2 regions of the Pediococcus claussenii ATCC BAA-344 genome follow, and region 1 is predicted to be linked to the other one. Evidence: riboswitches for the same ligand, from Rfam matches in the RefSeq annotation. Region 1 holds a riboswitch; the other holds the start of a gene.

Region 1 (8,401 bases):
GTTTGACGTTGACGAGCTTGACGAGCGCGCACCGCTGGATTAACACCAAGCTTACGTAGCGCAACCTTTTGCACATCGCTCACACTAATATCAAGCGCTGCTAGAATTCTAGACGATAAAATCGAATCATCCTGTAACAGGGCCAATAGCAAATGCTCAGTTCCAATCTTGCTTGACTTTAATTGTTTAGCTTCGTCACCTGCCAAACTCAAAATTTCTTTTGCCTTAGGAGAATAAGGTAAGTAATCATTCTTACGAGAAGTCAGGTTACCATATCCTGTGAAACTTTCAATTTCTTCTGTTACATCCACTTCTTGAACGTTAAATTGGTCCAATACACTTTTAGCAACTCCATTTTGCTCAATTGTGAGTGCTAGTAATAAATGCTCAGTTCCAACTGCTGGATGTTTGAATTTCTTTGCTTGTTCCTGTGCAATCATTAATACATTTTTTGCACTGGGTGTAAATAAGTTATCCATGTCCCCACCAAACTTTCTTAATCCTCATACCTTAAGTGATTTAAGATACCAATTAAAATACGTGCTCGAATCTTGTTTTCAATATCACGATCACCAAAAGCAAGTGTCGTTTTATCAATAGCAGATAATACCAGATTCATTTCACGTTTATTCAGAACATCATCTTCATATAAACTACCGATGATTGAAGTGGCATCGCGAGCATTAATCGAATCACCAATAACCTCGATCAATGAATCTAATACATCTATATCCTCTAGTAAGTTAACTTTTTCAATTCTGATATAACCGCCACCACCACGCTTACTTTCAACTACATACCCATTTTGGATAGTAAAGCGTGTTTTAATCACATAATTAATCTGCGACGGAACAACGTCAAATTGATTGGCTATTTCTGAACGTCGAATCTCGACCTCCTCAGAATCAGCGAGAATGCTTTTCAAATATCGTTCAATGATATCCGAAATATTTTGTCCTTGCACTGCAATCACCTCCAAGCTTTGACTAATGTTGACTATCATTATACGAGAATTTTATTAAAATGCAAAAAAATAGTACTAACTTAAATCTGTCATACATTTAACCAGCATATTAACAAGTCTTTATTTCTAAAAAATCATGAGACAAAAAAAGAACCGTTTCAAAATCAAGTTTTGCAACAGTTCCAACCAAATCGGGAAAACAGGATTTGAACCTGCGACCCCCACGTCCCGAACGTGGTGCTCTACCAAGCTGAGCTACTTCCCGTAATATATTTATTTTAGCACTAACGGAAAAAGTGTAAATAAAAACCAGAACGTTTTTCAACATTCTGGTAAACGATGCACCCAGCAGGAGTCGAACCTGCAACCTTCTGATTCGTAGTCAGACACTCTATCCAATTGCGCTATGGGTGCAAAAAGCGGAAGACGGGATTCGAACCCGCGACCCCCACCATGGCAAGGTGATGTTCTACCACTGAACTACTTCCGCAAAAAAATAAAATGCCGACTAGAGGATTCGAACCTCCGACCCCCTGTTTACAAGACAGGTGCTCTGCCAACTGAGCTAAGTCGGCCTCACAATGCGGGCGAAGGGATTCGAACCCCCACACCTTTCGATACAAGAACCTAAATCTTGCGCGTCTGCCAATTCCGCCACGCCCGCAAACATGTTCATAATGGATGGTACCATAGAACCGAAGTTCCATGGAGGATACAGGGTTCGAACCTGTGACCCCCTGCTTGTAAGGCAGATGCTCTCCCAGCTGAGCTAATCCTCCGTGAACACATTTATAAATATTACCGATTAATGGTTCATCTGTCAACATGTTTTTGAAAATAATGAAGAATCAAATAGTTTTTATTTGTAAATATCTTATGTTTTAAAGGTTACCTTTAAAACAAAACATCAAAAAACGAACTCCAATTCAATGAATAAATCATCAACAGGAGCTCGCATCATTCTAATCTCACTAGCATTATTTAATAACTGTTTGCCCACCCATGTAAGGGACCAATGCTTCAGGAATATTTACGGAACCATCTTCGTTTTGGAAGTTTTCCAAAATTGCAGCTACTGTGCGTCCAACAGCCAAACCGGAACCATTCAAAGTATGCACATATTGTAGCTTATCATTTTCATCGCGATACCTAATATGGGCACGACGAGCTTGGAAATCTGTACAGTTTGAACAACTTGATATCTCGCGGTAAGTATTTTGGGCTGGGATCCAAACCTCCAAATCATGAGTCATTGCAGCAGTGAAACTCATATCACTGGTAGTCAACGTGATTGCACGATAAGGAAGATCCAACTTGTGCAATAAGCTTTCAGCATGTTCAGTTAGATTTTCTAACTCATTCCAGGAATTTTCAGGTCTTACTACTTTAACCATTTCCACTTTATTAAATTGGTGCATCCGGATCAACCCCCGAGTGTCGCGACCAGCACTTCCGGCCTCCGAACGAAATGCAGGTGATAAAGCCGTTACATTAATAGGTAGTTGTTCATTATCTAAAATTTCATCACGATAATAATTTACCAAAGGTACCTCAGCAGTAGGAATTAAAGTTAAGTTTTCACCAGCAATCTCATATCCTGCGTGTGTTTCCTTGAACTTAGGAAACTGTCCGGTACCAAACATTGAAGCATCATTCACCATATATGGTGTAATCTCTTCAGTAAAACCAGCTTTGTTATTTTGATCTAGGAAAAAATTGTATATAGCTCGTTCTAATCGAGCTCCATCCCCAATATAATAAACAAAACGGCTTCCTGAAACTTTAGCTGCTCGTTCAAAATTCAAGATTCCAAGTTTTTCACCGATTTCCCAATGAGGTTTTGGTTCAAAGTCAAACTTTCTTGGTTGACCGTCCTTGCGCAATTCAACGCTTCCCTCTTCCGTTAGACTAACTGGAACGTCTGGATGTGGAATATTTGGTAAATGCGCAGCCATATCATCAACCTCTTTGGCTGAGTTCTGTAGTTTTTCATCGAGTTCTTTAATATCCTTACTTACGGATTGCATTTCCTTGATTTGTTCTGTTGCATCTTCTTTTTGACGTTTCTTAAGCGAAATTTGATCAGAAACCTCGTTGCGTAACTTTTTTAAATTTTCACTTTTAACGATTAAATCACGCCGTTCTTCATCCTTTGCAATTAACTTGTCAATTGTCTCGCCTTTTACACCACGTGTAGCCAACTTAGCCTTAATATCATCTGGATTATTTCTAATTAGCTTTAAATCTAACATATAAATTCCTCCTTATATCATAAAAAAACGAGCCTCTCTCCCAAAAATCATGGGACGAAGAGGCTCGTTTCGCGGTACCACCCAAGTTCACTGCAAAAATACAGTACACTCAAAAGAGATGATAACGGAATCACCGTGTGACACTACTCACCCGCATTCAACGTCGGAGTTTCGGTTAGCGACTCCCATCAACATCGCCTCTCTGTTAACCTACTTTAAACGTATCGCGTTTTCTCTAAAGACATTGTACGTAATTAATTACATTTCTGCAACTTTTGCATCAATTAGATCTAAAACCTTAGCACGTGCATCAACACTCTCAACAAAATCAAGTTGATCACCGTTAATCTTAATCTTGGGACTTTGATCATATTTGTCAAACCACTTAACATAACGTTGATTCAAAGTCTTATAATAATCGTACAATTCAGGATCGGCATCAATCTGCTCATATGATCGACCCCTTTTTTTAATTCGCTTTAACATTGTATCAAAAGAAATATCAATATGAATTAACAAATCAGGATTTTTCTGATATGAAAGCCTAGGCAATTCTTCCATCATGTTACTTAACAGTGAATCATAGATTGAAACTTCTGTATCAGTTGCTCTACCCATGTCGGCATTTAAATGAAACAACAGTGAATCCTCATAAATTGAACGATCCATTACGCTTCGCGACAAGCCAGAGGCAGCCTTGATACTATCCATCCGCTTATTTAAAAAATAAATCTGAAGCAAAAATGCGTACCGTTTTGGATCTTTGTAAAATAACGGCAAAATCTTGTTATCGTCAACTGACTCATAATAAGCTTGGCTATCCCAATGCTTAGTAAGTAACTCGGTAAGAGTTGTTTTCCCTGCCCCAATTGGTCCTGATAATGCAATCATGTTTGTTCCCCTTTTGAATTAAAAATAATGTTCATCTATAGTAACTATTCATAACATCAGCACTACATATTGTATCATCATTCTGATTCAAAACAATATCTTGATTTTTCTATTCTTTAGTGATATCTGGTTTGCTTAGATCAACTTCATCTAACGGAATCAAATGAGTCTTGTATTTTATCTTATAGTATAGGAACAAAATAATGAATAGTGGGATCGACATGTAAGTAATACCCATTGCTTCCCAATTCAAATGTTTAACTGCGTCTAAATCCTGTCCAATAATAACAACAATACTTAAAACAAAAGCAAACAAAGGACCAACTGGGAACCATTTAGCACGGTATTTTAAATCTGCTAAATCTTTTCCCTGCTTAACGTAGGCTCTTCTAAACCGCCAATGAGATACTGCAATCCCTACCCAAGCAACAAATCCAGTTAAACCACTTGCTGCAACGAGCCACATATAAATCTCAGGTCCTTCAATACTTGCAATAAACGTTAGCAATCCAACAATTGTTGTACCAACAAGAGCTGCCAAGGGAATTCCACGTTTTGTAGTTCTTTCGAAGAACTTAGCCGCATATCCTTGTTTAGCCATCGAATAAAGCATTCTTGTTGAGGCATACATACCCGAATTTGCTGATGACAGAACAGACGTCAAAATAACAGCATTCATAACGCCAGCAGCCCCAGCTAATCCCGCTCTTCTAAACACTAGAGTAAACGGACTAATTTTAATGTCGCTGGCTGAGGACCCTAATAAATCTGGGCTTGTGTATGGAACGATACATGCAATAACAAAAATTGCGAGAATATAAAAAAGCAAAATTCGCCAGAAGACTTGGTTAACTGCCTTAGGAACGCTTTTTTCAGGAGTTTCAGACTCCCCAGCTGTAATTCCGATTAATTCGGTTCCTTGAAACGAAAAACCTGCAACTACAAAAACACCCAAAACCGATGGAATACCACCAACAAACGGTGCTTTTTTATACACGAAGTTTTCAAGTAGTGTTGCATGTCCACCCATAATTCCAACAATCGTCAAAACACCTACAATCAAGAATACAATAACTGTTACAACTTTAATTATGGCAATCCAGTATTCCGCTTCACCAAAAGCCTTAACTGTCAAAGCATTAACTAAAAAGATTACCACTAAAGCCACCATACTCCATATCCATCCTGGAATATCTGGTAGCCAAAATTTCATAATAAGTGAAATTGTACTAATGTCAACGGCTACAGTTATTGCCCAATTAAACCAATAATTCCAACCCATGGCAAATCCAAACGCCGGATCAACATATTTAGTTGAATACGTTGCAAACGAACCAGAGACTGGCATATAAGTTGCCATTTCTCCCAAACTTGTCATTAAGAAGTACACCATAATTCCCATTGCAACATACGCAAATAATGCTCCACCAGGACCGGCTGTTGAAATGGCTGATCCACTTGCAACAAATAAACCAGTTCCAATACTTCCTCCTAACGCAATCATTGAAATATGGCGGGTTTTAAGCGCTCTTTCAACTTGATTGTTTTCCTCAACTTCCTTTGCCATAAAATGACCTCCTTAAAATTCGCAGAAGGCGCTAATTTCAACCTTTATGCAATAAAAAAAGTCTTCTTGAAAGCATCCGCTCACAAAAAGACCCGTTAGTATCACTAGTCAAATCGTAGATAGCGCTCCGCAACCGTATCTGGTTACGACAGTTCACACTCTGTTAAAATGTGCCCCAACCAACAATTGAAAAAGCGCATGCTAGTTTCGGCTTCGCACCCTTTCGCATGACATCTTCGACGCTTTTCGTCTTAATCACCTACTAATGTTTGAAGCAACCTCTTCTTTCGATGTATTTGATTATAGAGAATTTATTACCATTCCGCAAGGTTCAATTTGAATTGATCAACCTTATGCGGCAAAAAATCGTATGCTGATGTTTCGATGATTTGTTCACTAAAATGAAAACCATTATTCTCAAGCACTTTTTTTGATGCAACATTGGTAACCCATGTATTGGCAATCATTACAGTAATTAGAGGGTCAGCATTTTTTATGATCCCAATAAATTTTCTGATCGCATCCGTCATTATGTGTTGGTTCCAAAAATATTTATCTAAAAAATATCCTAGCTCAAAGATTCCCTCATCCGGTATATTTGGACTTAATGTAATAATTCCAATAAAATTTTCCGACTCAAAAATCCCATAACTAAAACGATTACTTAGAACTGCATTGAAGTGAATTTGCTTTGCAATTTCGCTATCAAATCGGGGCAAGCCTACTTCTTGCGGAACTTCTTTATTTGATAATATTTCAAAATAACGATTGAAATCTGCGGTCGTAGTCCTTCTTAGTTCTATATTCATGATACAATATCTCCTCTAAGTTCATACAAATACTATACAATAGAAACTATTACAAATAGTAAATATATAACTTGTCATCGTAACTTTAATTCTTTGACAATTAGCTAGGAGGCATTTTTATGCAAGTAAACACCATTACACTCAGTTCTAACAGTTCGGCAACATTAACAAGTTATCTACAAGAGACAGACGCAACTGGAAAAATTAAAAACCGTCCACTATTAATTTTCGTTCCCGGAGGAAGCTACACCCATATTCCAACTGAACAATCCGAAACTGTTGCACTACGTTTCATCGCAGCAGGCTTTCAAGTTGCTATTTTACGATATTCGTTTATAGGTGAAAAAGAACCGCTGTTTCCAAATCCCATTATTGAACTAGCTCAATCTGTCGTTTATGCCAAAAGCCATTCTAATGATTGGAATATCGATCCGTCAAAAATTATATTAATGGGCTTTTCTGTTGGTGGACACATCGTAAGCAACTACAATAACTATTGGAACTCCGAATGGCTATCCCAAAAAGTAGATTCAACCCATGACCAATTAAAAGTGGCTGCTACAATTTTAGGATATCCAGTAATTAGTCCCTTCCTAGGATTCCCAGATTCAGCAACTCTTGTAAAATGGACAAATGAACCCGAACGCTACGCTGCAGATCAAAACGTCACAGCTTCCAACGTACCAAGTTTTATTTGGACTACCCAAGATGATCAACTTGTGCCTTCGAAAAACAGTTTAAAATACTATCAAGCATTGGTAAATGCCGGAGTAACTACTGAAATTCATATCTTCTCACATGGTCCACATGGTATGGCATTGGCAAATAAGTTAACTGCTAGAAATGACGATATGATTAACTCCCGAATTGCTAAGTGGCCGGCGCTCGCTTTGAACTGGATCGATGAAATATTGTAATTAAATCAATATGGTATACTTAACTTCGTTTATTAAGCTTTGCTAAAAGTAATCTTTAGGCGTTCTTGTGAATACCTAATTTTGATAGAATACATTGAGTTAACTATTCAGTTGCAGAGGAGTTCTGTTTTTATGGATCCTAGAGAAAAACGTTCCAATTCAAAAAGAAAATCGGGTAATCATTACCTCAGTTTAAATCGACTGCATAGGGACAATTCGGATGAAAGCAAAAATGAATTGTCTCATTTAAATAAGCGATTTAAATTTGATAAAAGAAAGCGTAGAATCGCTTTAATTGTTGCTTCAATTTTGGTAATTTTCTTAGTTATCTTTGGAGTACGTAAATGGTTTCAAGCTAGAGATGCTGCCAATTCAATATTTAGTTCTTCAAACATTCAAAAATCACGGAATGTTTCTTCGACGCTTAAACAGAATAAGCCAATTTCGATTCTACTACTCGGTACTGATACAGGGGCGCTAGGTCGAAATTATCGTGGGCGAACTGATACTATCATTGTTGCGACTTTGAATCCTGGCAAGGAAAAAATGACCCTTACCAGTATTCCTAGAGATACCTTAATTTCGGTCCCAGGATATTCCGATTATGGTCCCTCTAAAATAAATGCTGCCTACGATTATGGTGGGGCTGGCACAGCTATCAAAGCTGTGGAGAAGCTCCTTAATATTCCGATCGACTTCTATGGCTTGATTAACATGGGTGGGCTTGAAAAGATTGTCAACGGTGTAGGTGGTGTTGATGTTACTCCACCGCTAACCTTCAAATATGGTAACGCCGACGTTAAAAAAGGAGTCAAGATCCATCTCAATGGAAAGGCTGCCCTTGATTATTCCCGAATGCGTCATCAAGACCCTCAGGGAGATTACGGGCGTCAGGGACGTCAACGTCAAATTTTGATGGCAATTCTTCGTAAGAGTGACTCGATTACAACGCTCCTCAATGAAAACTTTATGGATTCGTTAAAATCACAAACTCAAACAGA
Region 2 (8,401 bases), 700 kb from region 1:
CAATAACTACAGCATTAGCACCAACTAAAACATTATCATCAATTTGTACTGGTGTAGCTGAAGCAGGCTCAACCACACCAGCTAGTACTGCGCCTGCACCAATGTGGCAATTTTTACCGACAAGTGCGCGTCCACCAAGAACAACTCCCATGTCAATCATGGTGTTGTCCCCAATCTCAGCACCAATGTTAATGATTGCTCCCATCATAATGACGGCGTTATCGCCAATTAAGACTTGGTTGCGAATGATTGCTCCGGGTTCGATGCGAGCGTTTATTTCCTTTAAATCAAGCAGGGGTACAGCTGAATTGCGGGCAGTATTTTCTATGTGATAGTGTTCAATTAATGGGTTTTTTAGGAATGCTTTCACGTCATTCCAATCACCAAATATTACACCAGAATGTTGTTCAATGAATGCCTCAATTGAAGATGGTATCTCTAATTGGTATAGCTTTGATCCGGACAAAAATGCTTTGACTGGAGTTTGCTTTTTAGAAGTTGCAATTTGATTGATAATTGATTCTGCATCGAGTTGGCTCATGAATATTCTCCTTTTTAACTGTAAATTTAATAATCCAAATCATTTTGAATTAAATCTCCGTAAGTTTCACGTTTAACCACTAGTTTAGAGTTTCCTTTTTCTGTAAAGACTACGGCTGGCCGCGGATTACGATTATAGTTGCTAGCCATTGAGTAACCATAAGCTCCTGTTGCAAGCATGACAACTACATCGCCTGAATGCGTTTGGGGTAAAGACAAATCATTAATAAGAATATCTCCTGACTCGCAGTATTTACCTGCCAAATGGACATGCTCTACGGGCTCCAGAGTAGGCGCTTTTGCTAATACTGCAGTGTAGTCTGCTTGATAAAGAGCAGGCCTAATGTTATCACCCATACCCCCATCAACAGCAAGATAAGAAGTTAAACCCGGGACGTCCTTGCGTGATCCAATTGAGTATAAACTATAGCCAGCTGGTCCTACAATTGCCCTACCAGGTTCAATCCAAACTTCAGGTAATGGGAGCTGTAAGTTATCTGTTTCGGTTTTAACAGTTTCTAGAATTGTTGCCAACATATCTTCAGGTTTTTGTGGATTATCTTCATTGGTATACCTAATTCCAAATCCACCTCCAATGTTTAAAATTGAAGCTTTAAATCCTAAATTGATTTGCCATTTTTTTAAAATGCTTAGCAACTTTTTAGTTTCAAAAATAAAACCGTTAACATCAAAGATTTGAGAACCAATGTGGGCATGGATACCACGCACGTTCATTCTGTCATTCCGAGTAGCGAGTTGGAGTGCTTTTTCAGCCTGACCGGATTCAAGATCGAAGCCAAATTTACTATCAGTTTGTCCAGTCTGAATATATTCATGTGTATGTGCTGAAATCCCAGGTGTAACTCGTAATAAAATATTAACACTAGCATTCTGTTCAGTTAGTACCTGATCCAATAGTTCAAGCTCGTGAAAGTTATCTACAACGATGGTGCCAACGCCGTATTTAATCGCTAAATTCAATTCATCAAGTGATTTATTATTGCCATGAAAGCTCAAATTAGCGGCAGGAAAATTTGCTGCAATAGCAGTCATTAGTTCACCAGCGGAGACGATATCAGCGTGAGCTCCAAGGGTTGCAATGACTTGGTAGATTGCTTTAACACTAAAAGCTTTTGAGGCGTAACTAACAACGCCTTTCACGTTTGCATCGGTAAAAGTTTGTTGGAATTTTTGAATTTGTTTTTTGACGTAAGAAATATCATAGGCAACTAGCGGAGTGCCAAAGTCTCGTGCTAAATTAATGCTATCGACACCGCCAATTGTTAGGTGTCCCATTTCATTTACGGGTAGGTTAGACATGGTATCAACTCTCAATCTAATTAAATTGTCATAAACTTATACTACGTAGAAAGATTCGTCAAGGAGCTAAGACTTAAAAATTGAACGAGTTTCAGGCGCTATAATAGAACAAAATAAATTTAAAAAAAGTTTTTTGCATTGAAGAAAAAGATGTGTATAATTATCTATAAATTAAAAAAGAGGTTGCGGAGATTAAAAGTAACTTAGACGAGAACGACGTATTTGATGACTCTAAGCGAAAGGATGATTCGCCGAAATGCTAGTGTAACGTCAATCATTAGTGTTGGGACTTGGAATAACATTTCAAGAACTGTCGCGATTTATTTTGCGGAGCGCTTTTCAATAACTGAATGAATAATGCCTTTTTTGGCATTCTTTGGGCGCTTATTGTTACCTCACTGGTGATAATGGGCGTTTTTTTATTGGTTTGATGGGAAAGCTGGCCTCATGAAGGAGTCTAGCGGTATGAAAGTTGTAAAGTTTGGTGGAAGTTCGTTAGCAGATGCGGAACACTATCAGGAGGTTATTGCTATTTTAAATGCTGATCATGAACGACGTATTGTTGTGGTGTCAGCTCCTGGTAAGCGTTCTGAAAAAGATACTAAAGTAACCGATTTGTTGATTAAATATGCAACAGGAACATTTATGGAGGCAAGAAAAGCCCTAAATAGTGTGATCGAACGATATCGAGCTATCGCTAATGATTTTGAGGTAGATGAAGAAGCTTTTCGGCCTATTAAACAATATTTAGTTGATTTGCCAGATTTTGAATATTCTTCACCGGAAGCCCAATTAGCTCGTTTTAAGGCTGCGGGAGAACGTCTGAATGCAGAACTACTAGCTGTAGTGCTTAGCAAGGTTGGGTTAACATCTAGGTTCATTGATCCAAGTGAGTTAGGAATTATTGTTGATGGTGATTACAATAATGCAGTGGTTAATAGGGGAACCTACCAAAATATTGCTAAGAAACGCGATCAGTTGCTAGAAACAAGGGATTTGTTAGTTGTTCCTGGATTCTATGGCTACAACAAGAATAATGAAGTAGCAACTTTTTCAAGGGGTGGTTCAGACATTACCGGTGCAATTTTAGCTAATGGATTTGCAGCAGAGTATTACGAGAATTTTACTGATGTAGATTCAATATATTCCGCGAATCCTAAGGTAATTAAAAATCCTCATCCAATTGATGAAATGACTTATCGTGAAATGCGGGAACTTTCGTACGCAGGCTTCTCAGTATTTCATGATGAAGCAATCATTCCGGCAATTGAGGGCCGTGTGCCCATCGTTGTGAAGAATACTAATCATCCAGAAGCGGTTGGAACGAGTATTGTTCCAGAGGATGAATTTAATGCTAAGGGCCCTGTGACAGGAGTTGCGAGTTCCAAGCGATTCGCAGCACTATATTTACATCGATATTTATTAAACCGTGAAGTTGGATTTACGCTAAAATTGCTTCAAATACTATATAAATACAATATTAGTTATGAACATATGCCTTCAGGAATTGATGATCTAACGGTGATATTTGATCGAAACCAAATTGATTATACAATTTTGCCAAGTTTATTAACTGATATTCATGATGAATTACAGACGGATCAACTTGAATGGATTGATGACTACGCAATTATTATGGTGGTCGGAGAAGGGATGCGGAATAAGGTTGGAACGGTTGACCGTATTGTTTCCGCACTTGCACAAAATAAAATTGGGGTTCAAATGATTAATCAGGGAGCATCCCGAATTTCAATAATGCTAGGCGTACGTCAATCACAGGTTGATGACGCAGTTCAATATATATATGAAGAATTCTTTAAAAAAGACGGGGTAGAAAGCAATGACTAAATTACTTCGAGTACACGGATCTGAAAATAGTTTTTTTCTATTAGATCAAACAAACTTACAGCAAAAAATGACACAAAATGAATTAATTGAGTTAACTAAGGACATTACTCATGGCACAAATGAACTACTCGGCGGAACAGATGGGGTATTAGTCGTTGATGACAGTACACATAGTGGAGTCTTAGGTAGTATGGAAGTAATTAACAGTGATGGAAGTATTGCTAGTATGTGTGGAAATGGGCTACGAACAGTAACACGTTATCTTGGAGAGAAATACGCACAAGATGAGTTTGTTATAGAAACACAACAATCTGACTTGCAAGTAGGTCGAGCCACTGATTTTGCACCTGACGTTCAAGGATTTCATGTTGAAATTTCGCCCGTTAATTTCGAATTATCCAGTTTGCCAATGAATTTAGAAGGAAAATCTGAATTATTTAATGAAGTGATAGAGGGACTGTCCAACACCCTAAAGTTTTCGGCAGTTTCAGTACCTAATCCCCATCTGATAAGTATTGAACATGATGAAAATAATTTTTCGAGAGAACTGTTAGGTCAAATTGGAGAATGTTTAAATGGTGATAACCCTTGGTTTAAAGATGGTGTTAATGTTAGTTTTGGGACTGTCTGGGGGCCACATGAAATATTTGTACAAACTTTTGAACGGGGTGTAGGGTTTACTAATGCTTGTGGTACAGGCATGTCGGCAGCTAGTTTGGTCTGGACAATGATGCAGGACGGGATGACGAATTTTGGTGAATTAAACACGGTTTATAATCCTGGTGGGATGGTACAAACACGAATTAATAGGCAGGGCGATGGATACACGATTGATTTAATCGGTAATGCAACTTTTACACACGAAATTGAAATTAGTGAGTTGGATTTAAGACAACACTCCTTTAATAGAAGTAAAATTTTTGAAACTGGTGAAGAAGACACATATAAGCAGTTTGTAGATGAACTATATATAAGACGTTAGTGAATTTTTGCAATGTGATGTGCTTTGGAACCTATATTAGTTTTTTTGAAAATCAGAGCGACTTGAAAACATTTATTATGAAGCAGTTAAGAGACTGCAAAATAATAAATGCTTTTTAATTTGAAAGAAATTTATGATAACTAAGCACATGTTAATTGTTTAAAGTTTAAAAATCAAAAAGTAGATAGTGAAAACAAAATCATTAGGAATAAATAACGATATCTTGATGATTTGATTCTTAGTCCACTAACTTAGGAGCTATTCATGAAACGTGATTTAGAGGCTTTTTTAGTGTTATCAATTCTTTTATGGCGCTTTGTTTTGAAAAAGTATCACACACTTACTTTAGATATACCAATTTTGATACTTTATTAGCTGAAGGACGCGTTACCATATAAGTCCATGGATTAGTAAGGAGGAAGAAACCGTGAAAAATGCATTAAAAAACAAATGGTTTCAGTTATCGATTGCCTTGTGGATTATCTTGTTTATTAAGATGTGGATTGACAGTGTTTAAGCAGTTAATTATGGGAGGAAGAGATGGAATTATTTATTACGGCAGTAATACCTGCTCACAATGAATCAGTAGGTATTTCCAAAGCAATAAAGTCGTTAAAAAAACAGGTTAATCAGGTTTTAGTGGCCTGTGATAATTGTACTGATGATACTTTTGAACAAGCAATCAAGGCAGGAGCTACTGCTTTTAAAACTGAGGACAATCAAAATAGGAAAGCTGGCGCACTAAATCAAGCACTTGAGCACTATATAAATTGGGACAAAGTTAATGAATGTGATTTTTATTTGTTCATTTGTGATGCCGATACAATTATCGTGGATGATTGGGTAGACAGAGCCAAAAAAGAAATTTACTTAGGATCCAGAGATGGATATGATGCGGTTGGATCGGTATTTTATGGTAATGCTAATAGAAAAAGTATGGTTGAATTTTGTCAACAAGTCGAATGGTATCGTTACACTAATCAAATTGAACGAACTAAGAAGGTGTTTGTACTGACAGGAACCGCTTCGCTTATTAGCGCAAAAATGTTGCTTAAAGTTAAGAAAAGCAGGGGACATTTTTATGATGAAAACTCGATAACGGAAGATTTTACACTGACGGTTGAATTAAAAGAAGAAGGAGCAAGATTGATTTCACCTGTTTCGTGTAAATGTACAACGGAAATTATGCCAAGTTGGAAGATGTTGTTTCTACAGAGGCGACGATGGTATTTAGGTGCACTGCATGAGGTGTTAAATCATAGGTGGTCCAAGAGCTTGTTACCTTACGTTTTTCAGCAGATGATGCTTATACTTTCTGTTTTTTCGTTTTTTGGATCTATTATCTTTTCCGCATTTTTAATGATTGAAAACAAATTTATATTTAATTGGTTCTGGATACTTATCGGAATTCTATTTGTTTTTGAAAGGGTAATCACAGTTGCTAACCAAGATAAAGAAACAAAACTTTTTGCCGCGTTACTGTTTCCAGAACTAATTTATAGTGCCTTTTTGCAGTTAGCGTTTATTGGGGCACTAATACAATATTTAACAGGTTCAAAAGGAACATGGGATCACGTATAAGAAGGAGGAAAGTAAAATGTATTTACAAATTCATAAATCAAGTGTGCTGGGAGGTGTTGGTGCATTAAGCATTGGTTGGTATGGACTTTATCATTTTTTACAAATAACAACATTATCCTTTGCATTTTTAGCGTTTTGTACGATAGTGCGTTGTTTTTATATTAAAAATCACAAAAATAAACATTGGAGTTAATTGATGAAAAAACTTAAAAATTTAGTCATAGTATGCCTACTGACACTTGTAACAGTGGCAGTTTCAGGAAAAAAAGTTAATGCCGATACAAATGATGATTTTGTGCAAGAGGTTTCCCTGACAAACGATAACGGCGTGAAAACTGATAAGTTTGACCTATATGATAGAGTACAAATTAATTGGCATTTTGTCTTTAAGAACCATGAAAAAGAAAATAAGTTGATAGAGCTAAAGATACCCTCTATATTGCAGCCTGTTAGAACCGAAATTTTAGATTTAAAAACTGAGAGTGGAAAAGCAATTGGTAAAATACACGTTGATGCAAACAGCCAGTTAATTCAAATAAAGTTGGATACTAATGTTGAAAAGGCAACAGAAGGAACCGTTAAAGTATGGACACAGTTTATACCAAGTAAAATTAAGATTAGTGGTATATACAAACTTGACTGGGGAAATAGCAAGCACAACAATGTTAATATTACGGGGGTAGACCAACGCCCCAATCCGAATGAAATGTTGAGTACATGGTATTGGTTTGATAAAAAAAGACCTGATATAATTCATTGGAGGAATCGAATTGACTTTTCGAAAAAATCTGCGGGGAATTTTACTTTTAAAGTTAATTTAGGTAAAGTTCAGCGAATAGTTAAACCATCATTGAATTTAGCAGAGGTTGAATATACAGACAAAAAAAGTCGTAAGTTTAAAATGATTGAACCAATGGTTAAACGTACTATTACTGATAAGAATAATAATGTAATAATAAATTTTGAGAGTAAAAAACCAGAAGTGTTTATATTAGATTATGAAACCCAGATGATTGCAGATAATAAAGGCTCATATAAGAGCGTAGAACAATTAGCAGTAAATAAAACACAAGTAGCTTCTAATACTAGGGTAGTGGAAAAGCATGTGAATAGTGGTGTTGGAAAGATTTGGTCATTAAAAGATAGCAGAGGACATATGAAAAAATGGATGTTAGTGACTTTGATATCTGGATTAGCGGTGCTGTTTATCGGATTTGGGTGGTTAATTTTCAGATCATAAGACTGGAGGAATCATGGACGCAATAAATCTATTGGATAGTGATTTTAAAAGGTATGTTTTAATTTTAAGGGAGTTATTTCAAAGCCAAAAAGGATGTAGTAATAAACAATTACTATCGGTTTTAAAGATTAATTCGGCACGCCACCTGCACGAAATATTATCTGAAATGAAAGAGACGAAGATCATTAGAGATAATGGTATTAAGTTATCATGGGATTCCGACAGAATCTTTCTGTCACTGGAGCAACAAGTAACGTTTGGTAAGCTTTTCGGGATTTTTTTGGAACAATCCGCACTTTTTAACATTTTGCATGAGGCACTAACCAAAAGTAGTTTTTCAGAAATGGAGATTTGCCTTCGTCTGAACATTAGCCATGCGTCGTATTATCGGTACATCAAACGATTGAATAAAATTTTAGAAGAATATGGGTTAGTAATTAAAAAGGGAGAACTGCGTGGGTATTTAATACAAAAATATGCCCTATATTATGGGCTATATTGGAGTACGCAGCAGGGGAAAATTTTTTCACAGCCGGATTTATTAATTGCTAAACATTGGAAACAAACAAAATTTTTATGTGAATTAATAAAACAGGAAAAATCTACAGATACCCTTATTAAGACTAGTTTTGCTTTAGAAATTCTTGGAAAAGTTGTGGCAACACACCATAAAGGTGAATCTATTGCAAAACATTCTATTAAAACCAAAAATCCTTATATTCTTGGTATTTTAGAAGAATTTCGAAAATTCGTAAAACAGCAAAAGCTACCTGAAGGAAGTGAATTAATTCTATTTATTTTCTTTATTTGTTATGTTGCGGACAATGATACTGAAATAGTTGAGGCTTGGGAACAAGATTGCAAGGCCAATAACTCAATTATTTACCAGG

The links. Region 1 has a riboswitch for lysine ahead of PECL_RS06360 (amino acid permease). Riboswitches for the same ligand answer to the same signal wherever they lie in the genome.
Region 2: it holds a riboswitch for lysine, as region 1 does, so the genes downstream of both, PECL_RS00725 (aspartate kinase) here and PECL_RS06360 (amino acid permease) in region 1, are expected to answer to the same signal.

The regions. Positions count from the first base shown of each region.
Region 1 is NC_016605.1:1,280,747-1,289,147, forward strand. It holds gene PECL_RS06310 (ATP-dependent Clp protease ATP-binding subunit) at 1-479, opposite strand, end outside; gene PECL_RS06315 (CtsR family transcriptional regulator) at 497-964, opposite strand; tRNA gene PECL_RS06320 (tRNA-Pro) at 1,156-1,229, opposite strand; tRNA gene PECL_RS06325 (tRNA-Arg) at 1,305-1,378, opposite strand; tRNA gene PECL_RS06330 (tRNA-Gly) at 1,383-1,454, opposite strand; tRNA gene PECL_RS06335 (tRNA-Thr) at 1,467-1,539, opposite strand; tRNA gene PECL_RS06340 (tRNA-Leu) at 1,547-1,628, opposite strand; tRNA gene PECL_RS06345 (tRNA-Val) at 1,671-1,743, opposite strand; gene serS (serine--tRNA ligase) at 1,942-3,216, opposite strand; gene PECL_RS06355 (deoxynucleoside kinase) at 3,475-4,107, opposite strand; gene PECL_RS06360 (amino acid permease) at 4,217-5,674, opposite strand; lysine riboswitch at 5,787-5,966, opposite strand; gene PECL_RS09740 (GNAT family N-acetyltransferase) at 5,989-6,483, opposite strand; gene PECL_RS06370 (lp_1002 family arylesterase) at 6,603-7,400, shown strand; gene PECL_RS06375 (LCP family protein) at 7,533-8,401, shown strand, end outside.
Region 2 is NC_016605.1:153,777-162,177, forward strand. It holds gene dapD (2,3,4,5-tetrahydropyridine-2,6-dicarboxylate N-acetyltransferase) at 1-541, opposite strand, end outside; gene lysA (diaminopimelate decarboxylase) at 568-1,860, opposite strand; lysine riboswitch at 2,030-2,206, shown strand; gene PECL_RS00725 (aspartate kinase) at 2,326-3,708, shown strand; gene dapF (diaminopimelate epimerase) at 3,701-4,690, shown strand; gene PECL_RS00735 (glycosyltransferase family 2 protein) at 5,231-6,271, shown strand; gene PECL_RS10115 (hypothetical protein) at 6,288-6,464, shown strand; gene PECL_RS00740 (collagen binding domain-containing protein) at 6,468-7,511, shown strand; gene PECL_RS00745 (helix-turn-helix domain-containing protein) at 7,525-8,401, shown strand, end outside.